DNA from 2 places in the Bacillus sp. 3255 genome. Region 1 is predicted to be linked to the other one. Evidence: riboswitches for the same ligand, from Rfam matches in the RefSeq annotation. Region 1 holds a riboswitch; the other holds the start of a gene.
What was found. A riboswitch is a leader RNA that binds a small molecule or an ion and turns the genes downstream of it on or off. The one in region 1 is predicted to bind cyclic di-AMP.
Positions count from the first base shown of each region.

Region 2: linked by a shared signal. The riboswitch ahead of J2X61_RS34155 (resuscitation-promoting factor) and the one ahead of J2X61_RS32325 (C40 family peptidase) in region 1 are both predicted to bind cyclic di-AMP.

Region 1 is NZ_JAVDUS010000027.1:96,865-104,987, forward strand. Features, by position in the region: gene J2X61_RS32295 (ABC transporter permease subunit) at 1-1,010, shown strand, start outside; gene J2X61_RS32300 (ABC transporter permease subunit) at 1,007-1,963, shown strand; gene J2X61_RS32305 (hypothetical protein) at 2,028-2,600, opposite strand; gene J2X61_RS32310 (methyltransferase domain-containing protein) at 2,798-3,691, shown strand; gene sugE (quaternary ammonium compound efflux SMR transporter SugE) at 3,723-4,043, opposite strand; guanidine-I (ykkC/yxkD leader) riboswitch at 4,124-4,227, opposite strand; gene J2X61_RS32320 (MSMEG_1061 family FMN-dependent PPOX-type flavoprotein) at 4,262-4,879, opposite strand; gene J2X61_RS32325 (C40 family peptidase) at 4,979-5,452, opposite strand; cyclic di-AMP (ydaO/yuaA leader) riboswitch at 5,456-5,596, opposite strand; gene J2X61_RS32330 (hypothetical protein) at 6,006-6,824, opposite strand; gene J2X61_RS32335 (M1 family metallopeptidase) at 6,880-8,123, opposite strand, start outside.
Region 2 is NZ_JAVDUS010000032.1:9,618-17,740, reverse strand. Features, by position in the region: gene yabG (sporulation peptidase YabG) at 164-1,042, opposite strand; gene rsmA (16S rRNA (adenine(1518)-N(6)/adenine(1519)-N(6))-dimethyltransferase RsmA) at 1,099-2,007, opposite strand; gene rnmV (ribonuclease M5) at 2,026-2,571, opposite strand; gene J2X61_RS34155 (resuscitation-promoting factor) at 2,735-3,826, opposite strand; cyclic di-AMP (ydaO/yuaA leader) riboswitch at 4,164-4,357, opposite strand; gene J2X61_RS34150 (ABC transporter ATP-binding protein) at 4,640-5,383, shown strand; gene J2X61_RS34145 (ABC transporter permease) at 5,380-6,612, shown strand; gene J2X61_RS34140 (TatD family hydrolase) at 6,598-7,365, opposite strand; gene J2X61_RS34135 (HD domain-containing protein) at 7,421-8,123, opposite strand, start outside.

The DNA.
Region 1 (8,123 bases):
ACATTCGAAACGCGTTCATGTCTACGGAGCCGGATCAGATTCGGATTGCGATCGGCCCCGATACGAGCATCCACGCGATCAGCAGCCAACTGCCGGGCAGCCGGGTGCTGAACGAGAAGGCCGGTCTGCTGTCGGTCCCCTACGGCACGACGTGGGACTATATCGGCAAGACAGCGGCGATTAAAGGGATTTTTCGCGCAAGCAGCGTGCCATTGGAGACGCCCGTGATCTCCTGGAAGTACTACGCGTATACGGTGAAAGACCAGCTCCAAGGCTTCCTGCATGGCGATCTCGGCAAGTTCCGCAATCCATACAACCGCAAGGAATTGTCCGTGCTGGGGGAGCTGCCCGTCATGCTGCTTCGCACATGCACCTATTTCATTCCGGGCTTGCTCTTGGCTATTGCCCTAAGCATGCTTACGGCGCTGGCGGCCTCGATGTGGCGCCGGTTAGGCGCAGTGCTTGACGGTGTGCATGCCCTGCTTGTGGGCTTGCCCGACTTCTTCCTAATCGTACTCATACAATTAGGCGCGGTCTATGCCACGAAATTTCTGGGGCATTTCGTGCTGCTGATCGTCCAGGTCGGCGACAAAACGCCGTTCATGATCCCGTTCCTCACCATCGCGCTCATCCCGTCGGTTACGATTTACGGTACGCTTCGCATCGCGATCGCCCGGGAGCTGGCGCAGGACTACGTCGTCACGGCGCAAGCCAAGGGGCTGACCCGCGGCGAGGTGCTGTTCAGCCACGTGGTGCGCAATGTGATGGCTGATTTGCTGGGCATTCTGCCGAAGGCGACGACCTTGGCACTGGCCAGCATGGCGGTTGCCGAGGCGATCTGCGGAATCCTTGGCCTGGGGGGCTTCATTATCTCGCCTGCCCTGCAAAATGTCTCCTCCATGTCCGTCATCTGCATCGCGCTGGCTCTCGTTGCGCTGGCATTCCATGCGCTGTATGCGCTGCTCCGCAAGAGATGGCTCGTACGCACGGGGGAGGTGCCGTCCTCATGATGAAGCGTTCATCCGCTGCGTTCTACCTCTCGGCCGGCTTGATCGTCCTGATCCTTCTTCTCGCGGTCTTCGGGACGTGGCTGAAGCCGCACGGGATATCGCCCGAGGATAAAATCAACATGATTCAATATGAGCAGGACGGCAAGACGCGCTACAGCATTCCGCCGTTCTCCCCGAACGGTACGTTCCTGCTGGGGACGGACCACCGGGGCTTCGATGTGCTGAGTCTGCTGCTCAACGGGCTTAAATACACGCTGGGTACCGCGCTGGCTCTAACGCTGCTGCGGTTCGCCTTCGCGCTGCCTTGGGGCATGTGGAGCGGGACGACCGGAAGAGGCCGCGGCGTGCTCCATGCGATGCAGTGGGTTGTCGCAGCGGTGCCTGCATTTGTTTTCCTGTTTCCTCCGCTGGCCGGTATGTACTTCGGTCTTCGGTTGGATCAATGGGCGAAAGCCGATCCGGACTACAAGCTGCTTTTCTCGGCAACGTTCATTCTTCTGGTCACCCTCATCGGCATATTCCCTCTAGCTCATCAAATCGCAGAGCGGGCTCGCTACTATAATGACAAGCTATTTATAGAAGCTTCACGCTTGATGGGCGGCTCCGTCGTGCATCGGACGGTCCGGCACTTGATTCCTTGTATGAGAAGCGAAATGATGTTCATCTTCCTTAGCGAGTTCATGCAGGTCCTCTTCTTGCTGGGACAGCTTGCGGTGTTCAATCTCGTACTGGGCGGTACGGAAACGATCGGCGACAGCGACGCGGGCTATTCGATCACCATCACCACTTCGGGCGAATGGCTGTCCATGATCGCTTACGGATCCAGGTATATCAGGCTGCATCCGTGGATTATTTTGAGTGCAGGCACGAGCTTCGCGCTGCTGTTCCTGTCGCTGCAATTTTTCCTGAACATGCTCAAAAAGCGCTATGGCCGCGAGAGACAGCTGATGTAAAATGCCGCTGGCATAAAGAAACCGGGACCCATCCGACGGATGGAGGCCCGGTTTTTTTGTGGTGCTACTGCAAGGAGCTCAGACGGATGTCGAATCTGGCGGCGACACCGGCCGGCATGGTGGCGCTGCGCGGTCCGCCGAAGTTGAAGGCGATGATGACGACATCGTTGCGCCCGCGGCGCAGGAAACGCCGAACGTCGAACGTGCGTCCCGGGTTGTAGAACGAAGGCGTATTCTGCGGGCCGTCAAAGAGCAGCGGTACCCCGTTAATGATAACGACCGCGTAGTTGTCGACGGACAGGAAGAGTGAAGCGCTGAGGATAGCTCTGCGCTGCGAAAGTGTGAAACGCGTTGAGATGATTGCATTCTCACTGTTCAGATTGCCGGAATACCAAACATAATTGGCGTTGGGTACCTGCACCCATGCAGGATCGCGGGGGATAATCTGGGCATTGAACCATGAGTTGTCGGTACCGATCGATACCGTCGTTTGGCTAATAAAGCGCCCTGATCCAGGTTTATGAAACTTTCTCAGTTGGGTACGGTAGAGCTGCATCGCTTTGGCTCTAGGCAGCCCTGCGCTCTTGGGGAGCCGGACAATACGGCTCGGCTTGCCGGCAATACGTTTTTGCATCATGTCGCCATCTCCTATCAACATATGAATATACTTGCTTAGTATTCTATGTCTGATAGAGCGAACTGCGAGGGTTAATGGCTAGGGAAGGTTATTTCAGGAAGCCTAATTTAATTTCGTGAGTGGAAAGCACAAAATATATATTTTTATAACACATAATATATGTTAAAATAACAATAAAAATGAGGGGGTAATGACCAATGGAGGATAAAGCCGATAAAACAAAGAGGCTCTCCGTCTACCTGCCGGAGAAGGTCAAGGAAGATCTGGAGCGCATGGCGGAAGAAACGGGCTTGTCGATGACACAGCTTATTGTGATGGCAACGCATGGTTTGCTCGCCAATTATGCGGAACAGGGCGGAGCTATTTTCGGCGACTTGCTGGCATCCAGAGGAAGAATGCTGCACGAGGTGAAGGAGAAGCAGCAGCAGCTTCATGATGAGAAGGCAAGCATGCAGGAATACTATGGGGCGCGAGCGGCGGAGTATGAGCATATCTATGCGCGGGAGGATGCGGATTACCGGCAGGAGCTTGAGCTCATTGCGGCTGTGGTAAGGAAGCTGACAGCGGGGAGGAGCGTTCTGGAGATTGCTTGCGGCACCGGGTACTGGACGCAGTATGCCGCCGAAGCGGCTGAGCGCATCGTGGGCGTGGACATTCGGCCCGAGGTCTTGCAGATTGCGAAGTCCAAGCCGTGGCCGAAGCGCAACGCAGCCTTTGTTCAAGGGGATGCTTACCGGCTTGGGGATATCGAAGGGGACTTCGATTGCGGACTGGCCAATTTCTGGTTCTCGCATATTCCCAAAAACCGCCTGAACGCCTTCCTGCAAGGCTTCCATGAACGTCTAGGCCAAGGAGCGCACGTCTTGATCGCCGATAATGTATACGTTCCCGGCAGGGGCGGGGAGCTGATCGCGAGCGAGCACAGCGAGGATACGTACAAAAGAAGGGAGCTGGCCGACGGCTCCAAGCATGAAATCCTCAAAAATTACTACACGTATGAGGAATTGAACGAGATCTTTAAGCCTCTGTCCGAGAACTTGCGGATCTATGTCGGCAGCTCCTTCTGGTATGTGAGTTATACGGTGGCCTAACCCCTTATCTCATCGGCCGCTTGGGGATCGATCAGTGTCCGGATGTGAACTTCAGTCCGAGAACCCCGACAAGAATAAGGATCATGAACAAAATACGCGTCAAACTGACCGGCTCGTTCAGGAAAAGGGTGCCGACAATGATCGCCCCTACGGCGCCGATCCCTGTCCATGCCGCATAGGCGGTGCCGATGGGGAGCGTCTTGGTGGCGACAGCCAGGAAATAAAAGCTGATGATCATGCCGGTAACCGTGATAACGGACGGCACCAAACGCGTGAAACCGTTGGAAAATTTCAAGGAGATGGCCCATACCACCTCGAAAACGCCTGCTATGACAAGATACAGCCATGCCATGTTGAATCCCTCCTTCATTGCGGGTCATCCTAACCCGGACACAAAGAAAAAAGCCTGGAAGCACTATCGCTGCGCGATATGACTCCCGGGCTTTTCTCCCTCCGTGTTCACAGCGTATTCGCTGTGTGTTTTCTCTCGGACCAGACTGGCGCTGCAGCGTCACGGAACCCTAGAAAACCGATGCCGCTATTATAGGACGGCTTACATGCTATGTCAAGTTATTCTTTCAGCTCGATGCCGTTGCGCGCCACGTGAGCGCGGAACATGGACATCGAATCCGGATGCTCCTGCTCAGGCAGCCACGTATCCTGCTGCCAGACGCGGGCCAGCTTGAGAGCCCGGCTGCAGTGAATGAAGCATTCCTGCACTTCGACGCCGACGCCGACGCCGACAACAGGCTGCTTGCCGTTAAGCTGCATACCGGCAAGCAGCTCCTCGTCCTGCGTCAGCCATGCCCGGCCGTTAATCCGCAGGACGGTTTCCACGCCAGGAATAAGGAACACCATGCCGACTTGCGGATTAGTGAGCAGATTTTGCAAGGAGTCAATGCGCCGGTTCCCGAGTCTTTCCGGATAGATCAGGCGCTTATCATCGAGGATGCGGACGAAACCGGGCTCATCCCCGCGCGGAGAGACGTCGCACAGACCGGACTGGTTGGAAGTGGACAGGAAGAATAACGGTGATTTGGCCACGAAGGCACGAATGTGATCATCCATGCTCGAGACGACCTTGTGCTGCACGGCCAGGTGTGGTTCGCCTACACGCGGTCTTAGCTCTTCAAGAGACTGGATGATACTGGGGAAAGGCGGGTTGCCGGAGTAGCTTGTTTGCGACATGGCGGGTATCCTTTCTTAAGGTCCGAAATGAATAAAAGCCCTGAAAGCGGCTCTAGGGAGCTGAAGCTATCCGGGCTTTATTCGTGTAAAGCAAGAGAATTACTTGGATTCAGCAGTTAGCTGATTGTAGATATCATCCCACAGAACGCGTCTGGCGGATACATATCTCTTCGCGTAATAGGATTGGCTAAGCTTATTAATCACGACGCCCTCGTTGGATGCCGAATGAACGAATTCACCGTTTCCAAGGTAGATGCCTACGTGAGAAACACCTTGGCCTCCTGTGTTGAAGAACACAAGATCGCCTTTGCGAAGATCACTTTTGTCAATCCAGTAGCCTTCTTTATTTTGAGCAGCCGAACTATGAGGAAGGTCAATGCCGAATTGGTTGAACACGTATGCGGTGAACCCGGAGCAATCAAAACCTCTGGTTGTCGTACCGGCATCTTTGTACGGTGTTCCAAGCAATCCGTCAACCGTTGAGTCCAATGTGGATTCTGACGCAGACGCGCTTCCTAAAGCTACACTCAAAAACAAAACAAGACTGAAAGCAAGAGCAACAACCTTTTTCAACTGCTTGTCTCCTTCCGGTGCCTACGAGGTTAGCTGGAGGGTTCGGTTGAAGGTTCCCTATGATCCCTGTCTTGCAAGATCAATTCACCCGGAATGGTTCCCCCGTTTCCCCAATAAGGACGGGGAATTCGGCATGAAATATTTGGTTTTATGATGCTAGTCACTGTAATTCGTCATAAATATCGAAATTCCTCCTTATTCGGGGCATTTTTGGGCAAAAAAAGTGAATTCGTTCGTTTTCCAGACAAATAAAACCAAATTTTCAAGGAAGTAAACGATTTCATCGGCGAATTAAACCGAAAAAATAGAGGGTTCGTGGTTTGCTGTGGGGTTGGATCGCGCATATTCCGTCGATTCGTGTCTTATTTTAAAGCGTGTATTGGGTTTATGCGGCTTTGTGCATGGAAATGAGTGTCTTGTTCATGATATCCATGCGCCGGAGGAATGCCGGAGAGGGAGAGGAAGCAAGAAAAGAAGCGAAAAAAGTGGAAAAAGGTTATCTGCCAAGATCCGAACGGACCTGGCGGATAACCTTGCATGTCAGCGGGGAGCTTCACCCTTCGCTTTTTGCTGTAAGCAGCTGGTATTGTGACGAAATCGCCCACATTTGCAGGAAGATGTTGAATAACGGGAAGAGCTGGTAGATCATCAGCGCCGCAAGCCCTGCCCACAGATAGGTTGCCGTGACGGTAATCCCCGTCAGAAGCCCTGAGCTCAGCAGAAGAATGAGCGACAAACCGATAATCGGCAGCGAATGCCGCATGAAGGTCATTAAGGTGGATATAATGCCCATATGGGCTGCGATGGCGAACTGGACATACATAAACAGCAGATGCAGGAGGAAGCCGTAAACGAGCATGCCTGCAAGCCAAGGCAGCAAGTGGAGGACGGCCTCTTCGTAGGAGGTGCTGTGCGCGAATAGGCGCTGCGCTTTGGGCAGCAGCCAGATCAGCGGGAGCAGGGACAGCGCCAGGCGAGTCAAATAGGCGATGAAGAAGGGCAAGGTCAGCTCCTTGATGCCGCGAAAGAAGCGGTAACCGGCGTTTTGATCCGTATGCGTGAGCGAATAGTAGACGCCGCTGTTCAGCACAGGGGTGAGCAGCATGCGAATCAGGAGCAGCACGGCTAGCCACCAGAGGTAGGAGTGGCTGAGGTCGGTTTTGATCAGCTGGAACTGGCTCTCCGCGAGAAAGAGGTGCAGCGATTCCTTCGGCTGGTCGCCGCCGGGATAGCGGTGCATAAGCGGGACGAGCACCCCCTGCACCAGCTTATAGAGCAGGATGCCCCAGCCCATCTGATAGATGAACAAGACAATGGTGGCGAAGGGCTGCCGCAATGCCTCCCTGAAGCCATAGTTGAGATAGGTTTTCACGGGGTTCCCTCCTAAGGAAAACTTGCCTCGTAAGCGTTAATTGAGAGTGGGGCGCCTACCAGGCGACCCACCCAAAGATAGCCTGCAGGAATTGGATGATGCCGAGGTTCCAGCGGATTTTCCACTTGGTGTCCACTTCAGTTTGCATGAAATTATTGATATGTTTGTTCTCCAGGATGAGCGTATAGTTCGGGTCTATGCGGACCCAGTCGACCGGCGTGGTGTGCGTTAATTTGAACTCGATGCTGCTCTCCTTGCCGTCCCACGTTTTGTCCAGCATCGTCCCGTCGGCGAAATGGAATTGAATCGGCACCTCGGGCGAGTTGCCGCCGCGCTTGGAGATGAGGACGGAGCTCTCATAAGGTCCCGTTCCTTTGCTGCCGGTGGCTTTCACACGAATGCTCTCGACGGTGTAGTCCATCATCATCGAACCGTAGACGTAAGCGTTGAAGAATTCGTCCCACTTCGTCTTCGTCACTTCTTCGACGACCGCCTGGAAGTCGCGGGTGGATGGATGCTTGAATTCCCATCGCTGGAAATAAGTGCGCATGATGCGGTCCATCGTCTTCGCGCCAACCTGCTTTTCAATTGCTTTCAGTACAAGCTTGCCTCTCGTATAAACATTTTCCGCATATTGATCGTGGCCTCCGTACGTCCACGCATTTTTTTGCAGGGCAAGGGGGGAAGTGATGTAGCTTGATTCCACAGGCAGATTAGGGGCTTGCCCGAAGTCAGCTTCCATTACTTTGTCCTCGGCATAGGAGGTGAATCCTTCGTCCAGCCACGCCTCCTCGAATTCATTGGTGGCTACGAGTCCATAGAAGTATTGATGTCCGATCTCATGAACGACGACGCGTTCCAGATCGAGGTCCGGATTCTTATCGCTGGCTCCCCATGCGGTTATCAAGGTCGGATACTCCATACCGCCTGCGCCGTTGCCGCCCGGAGGGGGAACGACGATCGAGAGCGTGGAGTAGGGATAAGTTCCGTACCACTGGCTGTACCGGGACAGCGCCTTTTTGGCGGCGATCATATAGCGGTCCTTCAATTCTTGATGATTCGGATCGAGGTAAAGCTTAATCTTGACGCCGGGGATTTGCGGTGTAGAGAAGGGCTCTTCCACATACACGAAATGCGGCGATGCCGACCAGGCGAAATCATGCACGTCATCGGCGTAGAATTGGTACGTCTTCGTACCGTTCTCCGTCACGGCAGGCTTCACCGGGAATCCGGTAGCCGCTACGGTGTAATTGGCCGGTACTTGAATCTTCACATCATAAAGGCCGAAATTGGCGTAAA
Region 2 (8,123 bases), on a different contig from region 1:
GTTGTCAACGGCATTTTCGCCTAATTCTCGAATTGCCCATTGTACAGGTTGTCTCCAAAGTTCGCAAATTATTCACACTTTTCCAATAAAAAAAGACACTCCCCCGCCAACTCCGCCAAGGAGCCGGCCATTAGGAAAGTGTCATTATATGAGTAAGCACCGTTCACGTATGCTCTTCGGTATGTTGAATGCCAGGAACCCCCATCCGGTAGCTCCCTCTCGTCTCTACGCCTCCCAGTCCGTCCAGACCCGTTACCGTTAAGTCCATAATGTCCAGCATGGATATGGTGTCCTTCACTGACGTATAAGACAGCTTCGCGGCAATACAGAGCGGATCCAGGGCGTGTATGAGGATACGGGCCGGCGAGCTAGCGAAATTCGCCCCCGCGCGCAGCAGCGCCTCGAAATGCGACTGACAGGCACCGGCCACGATAATCATCGAATCCCGATTGCGTTCATACTGCCGGGCCACATGGACCGCGTTGACGAAGTTCTGCGAGTTCTTATAGCTGGCCAAACCGCTCGGACCGGCCGCTTTGCGATGCTTCAGAATGCCGTCATGCCCGGTAATGACCACAATGTCCGGCTTGATTTGCGGAAGCAGCCGGTGAAGTGCGTCAGCCATTTGGGATTCGGGAATATAATAGCCTTCTGCCGGTACCCGCAGCTCTCCGTAAAGCTGCATGCTTTTGCGCAGATAGGTCGGGTCTCCGTCCAAGTGCAGCACCTTGCCGGGCACTTCGAAATACCCCATGCCAGGCTTCTGGTTATGCGTCACGGAATGATGATTCTTCTCCTGCAGCTGCATCTGGGATACTGCGAGTCTCCGCAGCGATTCTCGGAACTCCGGCGAACTCGACCGGGGATGATCCAGATCCGCCGAATCGGCTGGGTTCCTCAACGTTAAATCCACTAAGGGCGCATCTGCAAGCAATCTATAATCGACACCGCGCAGGATAGCCTTCAGTTGTTCAATGCGTTCAATCTTAAACATGACGTCGCCGCCATAGGATTTACGGGTTACAAAATCTCCTTGCCTCATCGCACCAATCCCCTCCTAGGGTTATCCTATGGCGGGACTGGGCATTTGGTGCGGGTTTATTTGCAGCCGTGCGCGCGCAGCGCCGTCGACAGACGCGCGAACTCTGCCATGCTGAGCGTTTCGCCGCGGCGCGAAGGCTCGATCTCACAGCCGTGCAGCAGCGCTTCCAGCTCGGCCTTGTTGTCTTTGGTAAAGAACCGCGCAGCCAGGTTATTGTACAGCGTTTTGCGCCGCTGCACGAAGGAGGCCTGGACCACGGCGAAGAAGAAGTCCACGTCCGCCACCTCGACCGGCGGCGCTTGGCGCACGCGCAGCCGGATGACGGCGGAATCGACGTTCGGCTGCGGCACGAAGACGGTGCGCGGCACGATCGTGACGAGCTCCGGCTCGCAGTAGAACTGAACGGCAATGCTGAGGCTGCCGTAATCTTTGGTGCCGGGGCGGGCGGCCATGCGATCCGCCACTTCTTTCTGAATCATCACGACAATATTCTCCAGAGGGAGCTTCTCTTCGAGAAGCTTCATGATAATCGGCGTCGTGATGTAGTAGGGCAGATTGGCGACGACACTGACGCCATCCACGCCCGCGAAGTGCTGCCGGAACAGCTCCGGCAGGTCGGTCTTCAAGATGTCGCTATGGACGACGGTGGCATGCGGGTACGGTTCCAGCGTCTCGCCTAGAATAGGCAGCAGACGCTGGTCGATCTCCACGGCCAAGACGCGCCCTGCGAGCTTGGCCAGCTGCTGGGTGAGCGCCCCGATGCCGGGGCCGATCTCCAACGCGCCTTTATTCGGCCCGAGCTCGGCGGCCGAGATGATCTTGCTCAGGATGTTCTGGTCGATCAGGAAGTTCTGACCCAGACTCTTCTTGAGCACGAGATTATGCTTCTTGATAATTTGCTTCGTCTTGCTGGGTGTTGCCACGTCCTCTGCTGTTACATTCACGGGATTGCCGGGTATATTCATCCTATAGACCTCATTTATCTATATATTCGTCGTTTCCAGATGCTCCAGAGCCGCCTCGAATTCCTCACGCGAAATCTGGAACATCGCACATCGTTTATAAAATTGCTTGCCATTGCAGTAGCCGATGCCAAGCGCGTTCCCTACAACGAGCCGGCGTGACGCAGCCTCGGGATGGACGATCAGCCCTGCCTTCACGAGATCCTCCATGGTTAGCTGCGAGACAGCCCCTTCGTACTCCGTCCGAAGGTTCTGCAGCGCCTGCCGGATCGTCTCCGGCGATGCATTCTCCACGCCGATGTCGCCCTTGTACTCCGCCTGCTCCTGCGTGATGAAGGCATGCTTGCAGCCCGGCACCTTGGCGGCGACAATCTTGCGGATCCGCTCGCCGGCGTGATCGGGATCCGTGAAAATAATAACGCCTCTGCGCTGCTGCGCTAGCGCAATGCGTTTCAAGACGGCTTGCCCGATGGCGGAGCCGCCGGTTTCTATCGTATCCGCCTCGACAGCTCGGCGGATCGCGGCCGTGTCATCCTTGCCTTCGACGACAATGACTTCTTTGATCATAAATCGATTCCCTTTCCGTACCCCAGATACGGCCATTGCAAGCCTAATATATATAATATCTTATCTACGCAGAAAAAGAAGAGGGGACCCCTCTTCTTTCGCCCAGACTGCCAGCCTGGCCACGTATATATGACATTCTTCCCGCTATAACAGACGTTTACACTTAGTTTTCAGACGGTTTTTTTGGTCCTACGACATATACGGTGTACCCTTGTTTCGTTCCGAATTTATTGGCATAGTTATGGTCTTCGAAGTATACGTCAATCATTTGGCCTTTCACACCGCTGCCGATATCTTCGGCACGACGGAAGCCCACACCCTCAATGTAAACCCACCATCCGAGCGGGATCACCTTGGGATCAACTGCAATCGTTCTGCCTTCAGTAACCGTAGTTCCTGTGTATGTCTTACCGTACCCAGGAGTTCCTTCCGCTTTGCCTGTCGAATCAACCCCTGCCGAATAGGCGGTCAGCTTCACATTTTTCAGAATTTGCTTATAGCCGAATGTAACACCATTTTTAGAAACTTCATCCACACTTGGAGATGAGGCCGATAGAACAACAACGGGATTTTTCGTGCCGACGGACACGACTTTATTGACGCTTTCTTGCTTCACTTCTTGGCTTACAACGGCTTCCGCAACGAGTACACCGTCTTCATACGTTTTCTCTTTCTTTTTCAGCAGAACGCCCTCTTTGCCTTCTTGAACAACTTGCTCTTTGCCTTTAAGCATCGATGCATCGTTCTTCTTCTCGGTATCGAATGCAATCGCTTCGGTCACTTCCTCCGTCTCTTTCTTTACGCGGACGATCTTGATCTCATCGCCGGCGTTCAGAGCGGCTGTCGGTTCAGGAGTTAATTTATCTTGCTCCCCAAGTGCAATATGTAAACGTTGCAATGCACTTTCGACCGTTCTTGCAGTTGTGTAAACAGTGGTGGTCTTTCCATCAGCAGTCAATTGAATTGGGGAAGCGTGTTCGATGACGAATTTATCTCCGCCCTTGATCGTAGTCGAAGGCTCTGCAGATATTTCATCGTGTTCACCAATCGTTATGGCTTGTTCATCCAGTAGGCGTTGCAGGACCCATTGCTTCGTGTGCACAACGGTTTCTTGTCCATTCACAACCACGGATACGCTCTTGGTAGCCGTACCGTACAACAACACCAAAAACATGAAAGTCATTGCGATTGAGATAAGAGCCAAACTCAAAATCAAACGCAAGTTTTCATGCTTCCATCGCAATGCGAAGGACATGCTGGATGATCGTTTTACATGGGTCTCGCTTAAAGAGATACTGCCCACTTCTTCGGTCCTCCTTCAAAGCCTCGCCGCCAGGTTACAGCATGATTAGATTTGACGCGACTAAGGTTTAAATTTAACTTAACGTGTTCATCACCGCCAGCCCGCTGAATATAGAGCTGCGAATCGGCGATTCACCCCGATTGCCGGTTCATCCTCCTCTGAGTTCCGGTACGCGAATCGTCGTCCGGATCGGATAGGTCCTTACAGGAAATAAAAAGCCAGCAAGAAGAGGACTCTTCTCGCTGGCTTAGTTTGCATAGTTAAATACACAAAATAGCACGCACGACAATCGTTACCTCTCTTACGCTTACGAGGTTAGCTGACGGATTCGGACGTGAGAGTCGCCCTACTCGGATGTCAACTTACGTTTAACACCCAAGATTCACCCCTGTTACACACTCTGTTCGCTTGATCAGCTTATGCGCTAATCCGGCTTACAGTGGTTCCCCCGTTCCCATAATTGGAACTCAGCGAATGGAAAAATGGCAAATTGGTTATTAAGTTATTATGAAAAGTATATTACGCTGTTAATCTCTGGCTGTAAAGGGATTGACACCTATTAAAAAGGGCTAAATCGATTAAAATTCGCTTGTTTGTGAAATAAAACCACTTTTTATCTACCTTTTTCTCACTATAACGTACGAATACTAGGTTTTTTCGTGTTTTCACTACGAAACTAGGCTTAGAAACTAAATTTGTTTATAATGTTCGTGAAAGAAATACGTTCCGAAATACCAATAATTTGCTATTCAGGGAGGCTATGAGATGGGGCCCATTCTAGAAGTAAACGCTTTATATGGGGGATATTTGCCAAATAAACCTGTACTTCATGACCTCACATTTTCGATTCGACAAGGCGAAATGATGGGATTGATCGGATTGAATGGAGCAGGTAAAAGCACAACAATCAAAAATATCCTCGGCCTGCTTCAACCGCAAAAGGGATCGATCAAAATCAACGGCCTGACGCTGGCGGAGAACCCGCTGCCTTATCGCGCAACTTACGCATACGTGCCGGAAAGTCCGGAGCTGTATGAAGAATTGACGATCCGCGAGCACCTCGAGCTCACCGCTAGGGCTTACGGATTAAACGAAGCGGATTACTTGTCGCGCTCGCAGAAGCTTCTGGAGCAATTTCAGATGCAGGACAAGCTGAACGCCTTCGCCAGCCACTTGTCCAAAGGAATGAAACAGAAGGTCATGATCATGAATGCCTTCCTTATCGAGCCTTCCTTGTACATTATCGACGAACCGTTCCTCGGCCTCGATCCTTTGGCGATCCGCTCTTTATTGGAGCTTATGGTGCAGATGAAACGCCGAGGCGCAAGTTTCCTGATTTCGTCACACATTTTGTCTACAATTGAGAAATATTGCGATAACTATGTCGTTCTGCACAAAGGGCATATGGTCGCACAGGGAGATTTAGTCGAATTGCGTCAGCAAACCGGGCTCCAGCAAGCGTCACTGGACGACATCTTCTATAAACTGGTCAAAGGGGAGTCCTTATGAATGCCATGGACCTAGACACCCGCACCCTGTGGCAGCGCAGATTCGAACATTATATGAAGGAATCCATGGGCTATCTGCAGTATGCGGCACGCAGCAATTTTTTCGGCCTGCTGTTATTTCTTGTCATCGTTTCTTCCTATTATTATGCAAAAATATTACAGCGTCTTCCGACAGATTATCCCTATCTTTGGGTCGTCCTCCTGCTGCTTGTCCCCCTGCTGGCATCAAGCCCGATTCGCACGTTGGTCAGGGGCGCCGACCGGATGTTCCTGCTTCCCGCCGAGCATCGAATGGGCCCTTACTTCCGCAGCAGCTTCATGTACAGTCTGGCTCTGCAGGCTTTCTGGACATTCATTGCCTGGGTCGTCCTATGGCCGCTGTACCACCATTGTCTCGGGTCTTCCGAACAGCACTTTCTCGTCATGCTGGTTCTTCTACTATTAATAAAGGTAGCCAATTTATTGGCAAGCTGGCAGGAGAGCCGGTTCACGAGCGAGCGGGCTAGACGGCTTTCGGCAGGCTTTCGCTGGATCGCTACGGCAGGCCTCGTATCCCTGCAATTCCTGGGCAGCGTATTCTGGGCAAGCGCAGCCGCTCTTCTGCTGACGCTCGCTTGGCTGACCGCCGCGCATTACGTCACCAAATTTGTCATCGGCTGGGATTACCTCATTACAAGGGAAAAGCAGCAGCAGGCACGGCTTTACGCCTTCTTCAACTGGTTCGTTGACGTGCCTCAGCTGGGAACGCGAATAACCCGCCGAAGCTGGATCAGCGGGGTGACGAGATTTATTCCTTTTAAACAGGATGCAACCTATCTCTACATATATATGAAAACTTTACTGCGTACCGAGCTGTTCTCCATCGTGCTGCGGGTTTCCTTGCTGGGAGCACTCGCCATCGCCGTCTCGAGCAGCCCTGCGGCGAGAACGCTTATCTTCTTGATCGCCTTACTTGTCTCGATGATCCAGCTGACACCCTTGGAGCGAGCGCACCGCTACACCTTCTGGATGGAGATGTATCCGCTGGACCGCCGGCTGAAAGCAGGCTCTGTGGCCTTCATCATCTGGGCCGTCCTGCTCTTGGAGCTGTGCATCCTCTCGGTGCCTCTGCTCATCCGCTCCACACCGATTTATTACACAGTTCCGCTTCTAGGGCTCGCTCTCATCTCGCTGGGCTGCGGCGTCATCCTTCGGCGCAAATTCGCGAAGAACGCATCACTTGAGTCCTAGCAAACGAATAGCGTTGTTTGTCGTAATTTCTGCAATCTCTTCCAGCGTAAGCCCCCGTATTTCCGCGGCTGTCTCAGCGACCAGTCGAACATAAGCCGATTCATTGCGCTTGCCGCGGAAAGGATGCGGAGTCAGGTACGGGGCATCCGTCTCGATTAACAACCGGTCCAACGGAACCTGAGCCAAGACTTCTTTGGGCTGTTTGGCATTCTTGAACGTTACCGGACCCCCGAAGGAAATATGGAAATTCATGTCGAGACATTGCTTCGCCGTCTCCCAGCTGCCCGAGAAGCAGTGCATAATGCCCCCGACCTCGGACGCTTTCTCCTCCTTCAATATGGTCAGAATATCATGATGGGCGTCCCGGTTATGAATGACGATAGGCATCCGCAGCTTCCGCGCAAGTGCGATCTGCTCCCGGAAGACACGCTGCTGTACGTCCCTCGGCGACTTATCCCAGTGATAGTCCAGCCCGATCTCCCCGATAGCGACCACCTTCTCATGCGCGCATAGCGATTCAATCCATTCCAAATCGCCGGGCATCATATCGATAGCATCCACAGGGTGCCATCCCACTGTCGTATAGATGAAATCATATTTCTCCGCAAGTTCGATGGAACTGGGAATCGTCTCCCGGTTGAATCCGACATTCACCATCCGCGTAACACCGGCATCGCGCGCACGCTGAATGACCTCCTCCTGATCCACTTGAAACTGTTCTGCATTTAGATGTGTATGCGAATCCGTCAGCATGGTAACTGTAACTCTCCCTTATCTCTTATGTATACTTTCATAATTCAGCTATTTCCTAATCCCGCTCGCCGAGCAACTTCCATAAATCCGGGTAATCCCCCGGATTCAAGCGTTCGAGAAACTCCTCCGGATAGTAGACATGATGCTTGCCCATTTGGAAGCCGCTGATCGACTGCACAATCTCCGACCGATGCGTAATTTCCGTCAGCGTCTCCTTATGATCCAGCAACAGAATCGGCAAATTGTCCTCCGTCTCCCCGGGTCTGTACACATCATAGGACTGATTCGTCGGGAAATCAATTTCCATGTAGTAGATCGGATCGAAGCCGACCTCCTCCATCACTTGCTCCATAAGCGGAATAACGCGCTGATTGGACTCATCGAAGGTGCTGTATTTATACAGCTTCCGATCCAAGAACCGCTTGCACATATCGGCCAGTACAAGGTCCTTCTCGCTCATCCAGAACGTCAGCATCGACTGCATCACGGATTCATCCAACAGCAAATAATCGTCCAGCGAAATTTGGTTCTGAATGAGGTGCAGAATCGGGTCGGTCATGAAGCCGAACGTATAATAATCCTCGTATAAATGTTTGGCCCTGGCGAAAATTTTATGCAGCAAAATCTCCGCACTCCGTGTCACCGGATGGAAATAGACTTGCCAATACATTTGATAGCGGGACATCAAATAATCCTCAACGGCATGCATGCCGCTCTCCTTGACCACAATATGCCCCCGGTAAGGGCGAATGACACGA